Anaerobacillus alkaliphilus: one gene and its partners. The protein of the gene in region 1 interacts with the protein of each later gene in a pairwise test. Links are inferred from orthologs where the notes say so. Each region holds a gene or a part of one and is shown in the gene's direction. Other genes may lie near its edges.

What was found. The genes of interacting proteins can lie anywhere in the genome.
Region 2: the proteins of ftsZ (region 1) and DS745_RS18700 interact in binary tests that used the Bacillus subtilis proteins (3 or more experiments, as listed by UniProt). The link is inferred for Anaerobacillus alkaliphilus from one-to-one orthologs.
Region 3: the proteins of ftsZ (region 1) and DS745_RS19295 interact in binary tests that used the Bacillus subtilis proteins (3 or more experiments, as listed by UniProt). The link is inferred for Anaerobacillus alkaliphilus from one-to-one orthologs.

The regions. Positions count from the first base shown.
Region 1 is NZ_QOUX01000046.1:403,062-405,909, reverse strand. Bases 43-2,811 are described here. They hold ftsZ (cell division protein FtsZ), read left to right. Parts: upstream 43-744; coding sequence 745-1,878; downstream 1,879-2,811. Other genes in these bases: spoIIGA (sigma-E processing peptidase SpoIIGA), read left to right, coding at 2,191-2,811; ftsA (cell division protein FtsA), read left to right, coding at 43-693. Also shown: more of ftsA, read left to right, coding at 1-42; more of spoIIGA, read left to right, coding at 2,812-2,848. UniProt on the Bacillus subtilis protein: Essential cell division protein that forms a contractile ring structure (Z ring) at the future cell division site. The regulation of the ring assembly controls the timing and the location of cell division.
Region 2 is NZ_QOUX01000046.1:709,719-712,704, reverse strand. Bases 45-2,951 are described here. They hold DS745_RS18700 (MGDG synthase family glycosyltransferase), read left to right. Parts: upstream 45-881; coding sequence 882-2,021; downstream 2,022-2,951. Other genes in these bases: DS745_RS18695 (metal-dependent hydrolase), read left to right, coding at 2,037-2,951; DS745_RS18705 (glycosyltransferase family 4 protein), read left to right, coding at 45-850. Also shown: more of DS745_RS18705, read left to right, coding at 1-44; more of DS745_RS18695, read left to right, coding at 2,952-2,986. UniProt on the Bacillus subtilis protein: Processive glucosyltransferase involved in the biosynthesis of both the bilayer- and non-bilayer-forming membrane glucolipids.
Region 3 is NZ_QOUX01000046.1:838,134-840,986, reverse strand. Bases 45-2,818 are described here. They hold DS745_RS19295 (cell division protein ZapA), read left to right. Parts: upstream 45-1,188; coding sequence 1,189-1,449; downstream 1,450-2,818. Other genes in these bases: polX (DNA polymerase/3'-5' exonuclease PolX), read left to right, coding at 2,134-2,818; DS745_RS19290 (CvpA family protein), read left to right, coding at 1,453-1,992; rnhC (ribonuclease HIII), read right to left, coding at 45-954. Also shown: more of rnhC, read right to left, coding at 13-44; more of polX, read left to right, coding at 2,819-2,853. UniProt on the Bacillus subtilis protein: Activator of cell division through the inhibition of FtsZ GTPase activity, therefore promoting FtsZ assembly into bundles of protofilaments necessary for the formation of the division Z ring.

The DNA.
Region 1 (2,848 bases):
AGGGATGAAAAAGGTTTAGGAGTTGCCCTCGTTGATATTGGTGGTGGTTCTATGAGTGTATCGATCTTTGAGCAAGGTACACTACAAACTACTACAGTAATACCTGTTGGTGGCGACCATATAACAAATGATATTGCGATTGGCCTCCGGGTTTCTACTGAAGAAGCTGAACGTGTGAAAGTTAAATATGGACATGCCCATATTGAATTAGCATCAAAAGATGAGACCTTTAAGGTTTCAAAAATTGGTAGCGAGTTAAAGGAAGAATTTTCCCAATATGAGTTATCATATATAATTGAACCTCGCATAGCTGAGATGTTACAGTTAATAGAAAATGAGGTTTATAGACTTGGCTATGGAGACTTACCAGGAGGATTTGTCCTAACTGGTGGGACGGTGAAAATTCCTGGTTTACTTGAGTTAGCAAGGGAAATCCTACAAAATAATGTGAGGGTTGCTATTCCTGATTATATAGGAGTACGTGAACCTCAATTCACAACTGGGGTAGGCTTAATACAATTTGCCCATCGTAATAGCAAAATACAGGGCAAGGAAGTAGCTGCCACGTTAGGAACTATCCAAGTTGAAGACAAGCAAGACAGAAAAGAGGCTCCTGCTAAAAAGAAGGATGCACTTCAAGGTCAAGCTGTTAAAAAGAAAGTATCAAGTTGGTTTAAAGTATTTTTTGAATAACCATAATTTAACTGAAATGATATCGAGACATGATCGATTGGGGGACCTTATATGTTAGAGTTTGAAATGGATATGGACCAATTAGCGAAAATTAAAGTCATCGGAGTTGGCGGTGGCGGTAGTAACGCTGTTAATAGGATGATTGAAAACGGCTTACAAGGTGTAGAGTTTATTGCGGTGAATACTGATGCGCAGGCTCTTCATCTTTCGAAGGCGGAGCATAAATTACAATTAGGTGGGAAATTAACACGTGGATTAGGTGCTGGTGCTAATCCAGACGTTGGAAAGAAAGCGGCAGAAGAAAGTCGCGAACATTTAGAAGGAATTTTGTCTGGTTCGGATATGGTCTTCATTACTGCTGGAATGGGTGGTGGAACTGGAACAGGTGCTGCACCAGTAATTGCAGAAATTGCTAAAGAAATTGGAGCTTTAACTGTAGGTGTTGTTACACGTCCGTTTACATTTGAAGGAAGAAAACGTTCTAGTCAAGCGGCTGGTGGTATCAGTGCTCTTAAAGAAAAAGTAGATACCTTAATTGTTATTCCAAATGACCGTTTATTAGAAATTGTTGATAAGAATACACCAATGCTCGAGGCTTTCCGTGAAGCTGATAATGTATTAAGACAAGGTGTACAGGGTATTTCCGATTTAATTGCAGTTCCAGGGTTAATTAACCTTGACTTCGCTGATGTGAAAACGATTATGAGTGATAAGGGTTCTGCTTTAATGGGAATTGGTATTGCAACAGGTGAAAATCGTGCGACAGAAGCTGCAAAGAAAGCTATTTCAAGTCCATTATTAGAAACGTCAATAGATGGTGCACAAGGTGTACTAATGAATATTACTGGTGGAACAAATTTAAGTTTATATGAAGTACATGAAGCTGCCGAAATCGTTTCTTCTGCTTCGGATCAAGAAGTTAATATGATTTTTGGTTCTGTAATTAATGAAAATCTTAAAGATGAGATTGTAGTTACCGTTATTGCAACTGGCTTTAATGACGAAGTTCCAAAAGTGGCAAGAACACAAAATCAAACTCAAGGGAAACCAGCTGCTACAAAAAAACCGGTTGCTCAACAACATGAAGAAAGCTCGTATTCAACGGAGCGCCAACCTTCAGTACAGCAGGAATCAGTTGATACATTAGATATTCCAACGTTTTTAAGAAATCGTCGTAATCGTTAAACCTTTTACTAAAAGTAAAAGAGACTAACTTATTTGTTTTCTTCTTAAGAAGGAAATAGTAAGTTAGTCTCTTTTTTTTGTACTCTATTACTAAAATTATACAAAACAGTTGACAAATCTCTTTGTTGTAGAACTTAAATTAATGAGACCTGACGACAATTTAAGTGGAAATAACCTAAAATTTCTCTGATTCTATCGGCATAAACTGACAGACTTATAAATACGATGTGAGATATACTAGTTTCAAATTCTTTTTAAGAGGTTGTTCAAAAATCTATGATTTAATCTTTGACGATTAAGGAAGGAGCCGATATGGCTATTTATCTGGATGTCATATGGTTTCTAAATTTTTGTATTGACCTATTATTATTAGTATTGACGGCTCTAGTACTAAAAAGAAGCTTTAAGAAATGGCGGCTCCTTTTGGGTGCTTTAGTCGCGTCGAGCTCAATCTTCATAGTTATGACAACATTAAGCCCGTTATTTTATCATCCAATGTTTAAGTTAATTTTTTCATCTTGCATCGTTGTTACTGCTTTCGGATTTAAAAAAATATCATACTTTATTCAAAATCTCCTAACATTCTATTTCGTTAGCTTCATTTGTGGAGGTGGGTTAATTGCATTACATTTCATGTTTAATAACGAAATGGTTATTTTGAATGGAGTAGTAACAACGAAATCTACAGGTTTAGGAACTCCAATTAGCTGGTTATTAGTAGTCATTGGATTTCCAACGATTTGGCTCTTTGCTAGGAAAAGAATTGAGCAAATGGAAGTTAGGAAAGTGAAGTACGAAGATATCGTTCAAGTAGATCTATTTATACTAGATAGGCAAATCCAGTTAAAAGGATTAATTGATAGTGGCAATCAGTTACAAGACCCATTAACAAAAAAGCCCGTTATGGTAATAGATATGAACGATCTTCATAATAAATTCCCTAAATCTATAGTACAGCAAGCAAAACATC
Region 2 (2,986 bases), 310 kb from region 1 along the record:
ATTTGGATTGCATTACGGAAAAAAACATAACATTCCTATGGTTGCTTCGTACCACACACATTTTGATGACTACTTAGAGTATTATCACTTAACCTTTTTGCAAAAGTGGATTTGGAAATACATGTCTTGGTTTCATCGTTACTTTGAAAAAGTATATGTCCCATCAGAAAGCACAAGAGAAAAGCTCCTTAGTCAACAGATCCACGACAAGATTGAACTATGGGGCCGCGGGGTTGATCATTCATTTTTCTCGCCCGAAAAACAAACAAGTAAAATTAGAGAAAAATATAACATCAAAGAAAAAAATATTCTCCTTTATGTAGGAAGGATTTCTCCTGAAAAAGATGTTCAGGTGGTACTCAACACATTTCACAAGCTACCAGAAAAAATTAAAAAAGATACTCATTTACTCATGGTTGGTGACGGTCCGCTACTAAAACAATTATCAGAGCTAGAGTGTGAACAAATCACTTGGACTGGGTTTATGGAAGGAAACGATTTAGCTGAGGTATATGCCTCTAGTAACGTTTTTATCTTTCCATCATCAACTGAAACGTTTGGAAATGTAGTATTAGAAGCTCAAAGCTCAGGTTTGCCTGTAATAGGAGCAAGAGCTGGGGGAGTGCAACACCTAATCAATCATGGACAGAATGGCTTTCTATGTGAACCAAAAAATACACAAGAGTTTGCTAGATATACGTCTCTTTTATTAGATGATTGTCAGCTACAGCAGAAATTAGGCGATCATGCTTGTCAGTTTGCTAATGCTCAATCGTGGGAGCAAATATTTGATCGTTTACTTGCTAGTTTTGAAGACGTACTGAAAAAAAAGCAAAGAATTACAGCCTAGCTATATTTTAGTTAAAAGGAGCGTTTCGCATATGGAAGGTCCGAAAGTTTTAATCTTAACATCAAATTACGGAAATGGTCATCTTCAAGTAGCAGATTCACTTGTCCAGGAGTTTAAGCGATCAGGTGGGAATCAAGTCATTGTGAAAGATCTATTTTATGAAACAAGTCCTACTTTTAATGAATGGACCAAAAAAATCTATTTGAAGAGCTTTACTAAAAGTGGCAGGCATATTTATCGACTTTTTTATTACAGTAGTAAGCAAATTACAAAAAGAAAAAATTTAAAACTATTATCCTATGGCTATTCGAAACTATGTAAAATTGTTGATCAAGAAAAGCCAGATGTGATTATTAATACATTTCCGTCTTTTGCCGTTCCGTTTCATCGATCAAAAACGAAAGCTATTATACCTACTTATAATGTGATTACGGATTATTGCTTACACCATTCATGGATACATCCAAACATTGATAAATATTATGTTGCATCGAGAAAACTAAAACAAGATTTACTAGAGCTAGGTATTAGTCAAACAAAGATTTTTGTTTCAGGTATGCCGATTAATCCAGTTTTTGAAGAAACCACGTTCAGAGGAGATCTTGTTCAAAAATATCAAGTAAATCCAACCAAGAAAACAGTTTTAATCGTAGCAGGAGCTTATGGTGTGTCAAATGAAATGAAGGAAATTTGCGACAGATTAAAAGACGATCCTGTCATCCAACTACTCATCGTTTGTGGGAAAAACGTTGAGCTTTATAATCAGTTAAAAACAAAATATCAAACATATACGGATATCAAAGTTTTTGGATATGTAACTGAAATGGCTGAATTATTAAAAATATCTACTTGTGTAATTACAAAACCTGGTGGAATTATTCTATCTGAAGCGATGGCTATGAATACACCGATTGTGTTACCAAAAGCAACTCCTGGGCAGGAACGAGAAAATGCCCAATTTTTTCAAGAACAAGGGGCAGCTGTTTGGCATGAAGATAAAGATAAATTAGTGACTGAAATTAAACATCTTATTCGAAACGAAATGAAACTCATTGAAATGAAGGAAAATCTTTCGATGCTACATTTTCCAAACTCATCCAGAGCAATTATTAATGATATCTTAAGGCAATATGACTGTTCGAAAACAAATGAGAAATATCTTAAACTTTAAAATGGAGGCAGGACGATGGATACAACGACACATGTAACGACAGGTATTAGTCTTGCAGGTTTGTCTTTCTTAGATCCTACGATAGCAAGTCATCCAGATTTAGTAGTTGGGGTGTTATTGTGTACAGTCATCGGCTCAAATGCACCTGATATCGACTTTCTTTTCAAATATAAGGGAAATGAAACATATGTTCAGGAGCATCGGGGCATTAGTCATTCAATACCTGCTGTTCTACTTTTGTCGTTTTTACTATCATTACTAGTTTCATTGTTTTATGGTGGCTCATTCTTTTTCACCTTGTTCCTTTGGACACTGATATCCGTGATCATACACGTTCTATCAGATATTTGTAATATTTATGGTACACAGGCGTTTCGCCCTTTCACAAAGAAGTGGATTGCATTAAATATTCTACCTATTTTTGATCCAGTTGTTATGACCCTACAAGTCATTGGAATTGTGTTATGGATCAATGGTGTTCAGCCTGGATATACGTTTTCATTTGTATTTCTATTTATCCTCAGTTATATTTCCCTTCGTTTTTTCATGGCACAAAAAGTATTAAAAGCCGTTGATGCGAAGAAGAATGAAGTGTATACGATACTACCTTCTTTTAGCGTATTTTCATGGACTGTTATAGCTAGTTGTGAAAATCATTATAGGTTAGGAAAATACAAGCGTGGAAAGGTAAGTTGGTCAAAAGTATTGGATAAGAACTGTGGTGATAATCAAATTATTAAGGCAGCAATGAAAAATCGCTTTGTTCATCAACTACTTCAATATTCGCCTTACTTACATGCAAAAATCGTTAAGAAGCATGACGGCTATGAAGTCCATTGGTTTGATTTACGATATCAATCGAGGATTGATGAACCCTTTGTTGCAATTATTCAGTTAGATCATAAATTAAATCTCGTGAAGAGCTATGTAAAACGTGGGTTAATTTCAATTCCAGAGAGAGTGTA
Region 3 (2,853 bases), 440 kb from region 1 along the record:
CCTAAAGCTTGGTTAAAGCTTTAGGTGTTTTTTCGCTTTTTCAGTATTAGCAAAATGGATCTTACAATAACTATTTAATGCTTCAATTCCATGTGTTCTAATCAGTTTCGCAGCTGCCTGATCAACATGGGAACCAGCCCCTTTGGGAATTTCAAAGCCGGCACTTTCGCTTAATTTATCCATTTCCTTCACAAATGCATAACGCGCAATAATTGAAGCTGCTGCAACTGACAAATGAAGAGATTCAGCTTTTGTCTGGAAAAACATGTTGTTTTCTTGGACCTTTTCCTTTTGATCAGCAATATAACGAAAATAAATACCACGTTCAACAAACTGATCAATCAGTATCCCATCATAAGGTTCATGATTTAATTTCTTTTTCAGGTGAAGAATTGCTTGATTGTGTAAAATTGCCTTCATCTTTCCTTGATTAAACCCCTTAGCCTGCAAGGAATTATATTTTGTATTCGGAAGTACTAATAGGCTGTAGGGAATTTCTTTTATCAATTGTTTCGCAATTTTGCAGATTTGATCGTCCTTCATTCCTTTTGAATCCTTCACACCTAGTTCTGTGAGATTTGCAAAGTTTTCTGTTCTAACGAAAGCAGCAACAACCGTAATTGGTCCAAAATAATCACCTGTACCTACTTCATCGGACCCTATTAAAGACATGGTTGAAAATTGTGATTGATTTGTAGCTTCTTTTTTAGTAACTGTTTTAGTAGTAGGCGGAGCTGTACCGTTGTTTGCAAATTGTTCCCAAATAGCAGCTTCTTCTTCATGTTTGGCTCCTTGAAAAAGAACCTTACCAGATTTATACGCAGTCACTGAACAGTTAAACGGCTTTGCTGCAAATAGTGCACCAGGAGGTAGTTTTGAAGCTAAATCATCTTGATAGAACTCCTTCATTTTTTCAATCGTTTTTGTATCTAATAGTAAAACTCGCTGTGACAATAGGAAAACCCCTTTATTCATGTGGATTATGAATGCAAATTAGACTCTCTAGCAATACATCATTCTCAATTGTATCACTGCTCCCCAATCTTTCTCAATTATCGTTCGACATATTTCCAATTATGGATGTTCATGTTATGATAGAATGTAGAATTTTTCGTAAATGAAAAAGGTAATTATTAAGTACGTATCTGTATTTGTATTAATGGGATTGTATTTTAAGGGAGGCTCGTTGTGGGAGAAGATCAGATAAAACGACGAACAACGGTAACGATAAATAGCCAAAGTTATGTGATTTCAGGAAAAGTAGATGTAGGTCACATACATGAAGTGGCTAATTTCGTTGATCAAAAAATGAAAGAGATGCGCAAAATCAGTCCTTATTTAGATAAAACACAACTTGCTGTTTTAACTGCTGTCAATATTAGCGATGAATATTTACGGTTAAAAAAACAACTAGAGCAAGAACGTCAAAAGAAAGATGGGGAAAAATAAAAAATGCTTAGCTTAATATTAATCATTCTTTTAATTACTAGCTTTTTTGTAGGATTTCGCAGAGGTTTTATCTTACAACTTATTCATCTAACTGGGTTTATCGTTTCTTTTTTTGTTGCTTATCTATACTATGATGATTTAGCAAAACATATTAGGTTATGGATCCCGTACCCTCAATTTCCAACAGATAATCCAGCATTTATGTTAATAGAGGCATTCAATTTTGAGCATGTATATTACAGTGGTATTGCATTTGCTATTTTATTTTTTGCTACCAAAATTGCCATGCAAATTATCGGATCGATGTTTGATTTTTTGGCTCATTTACCGATACTAAATTTTATCAATGGTTGGCTAGGTGGAATTCTATGCTTCTTAGAAACATTACTAGTACTAGTAGTCCTATTACATATTGCCGCATTACTACCAATTGAGCTAGTACAAGACGTGCTAAAGGAATCTACACTGGCTAAATTAATCTTAGATTACACACCAATTTTATCTAATCAGTTGAAGGAACTTTGGATTGAAAATAGGTTTTAATAGTAGAAGGGGCTGACAGTCGATTAAAGTCAGTCCCTTCTACTGTAAATAAGTTGCTTTGTCCTATCTAAACTAGGTATCATTAGGATTGAGTAGGAACTCTCCAACTTATGTATCTTAATAGACAGGAGATGAACAATGATGAATAAAAAACAAGTCATTCAAGCGTTAGAAACGATTGCAATATATATGGAAATTAAAGGTGAAAATAGTTTTAAAGTGTCTGCATATAGAAAGGCAGCTCAAGCACTAGAAAGTGACGAGCGGACCTTAAATGAAATTGAAGATGTGTCTAAACTAAAAGGAATTGGAAAAGGGACTGCTACTGTAATAGAAGAACTTATGAATGAAGGAAAGTCAAACCTATTAGAAGAATTAAAGGGGGAGCTACCTTCTGGGTTACTGCCATTACTAAAGCTCCCTGGACTTGGTGGAAAGAAGATAGGAAAGCTCTATCAAGAATTACAAGTAGTTTGTATTGAGACCCTAAAACAGGCTTGTACGGAAGAGAGAGTACAGGCTCTAGCTGGCTTTGGTAAAAAAACAGAAGAGAAAATCTTAGCTGCTATTGAGGAGTTTGGGAAACAGCCTGACCGCTTGGCTCTACCGTTAGTAATCCCGGTAGCGGAAAAGATTGAAGAAAACTTAGCCAAAATAGCAGGGATTATTCGATTTTCTCGGGCAGGAAGCTTACGTAGGTTAAGAGAAACGGTAAAGGATTTAGATTACATTATTGCTACAGATGAACCGTTAAAAGTGAAAGAAGAGCTGCTTAAATTTCAAAATGTTGGTGAAATAATTGCAAGTGGTGATACGAAGGTTTCGCTACAACTAAATCTTGATGTCTTTAAAATTTCCGTC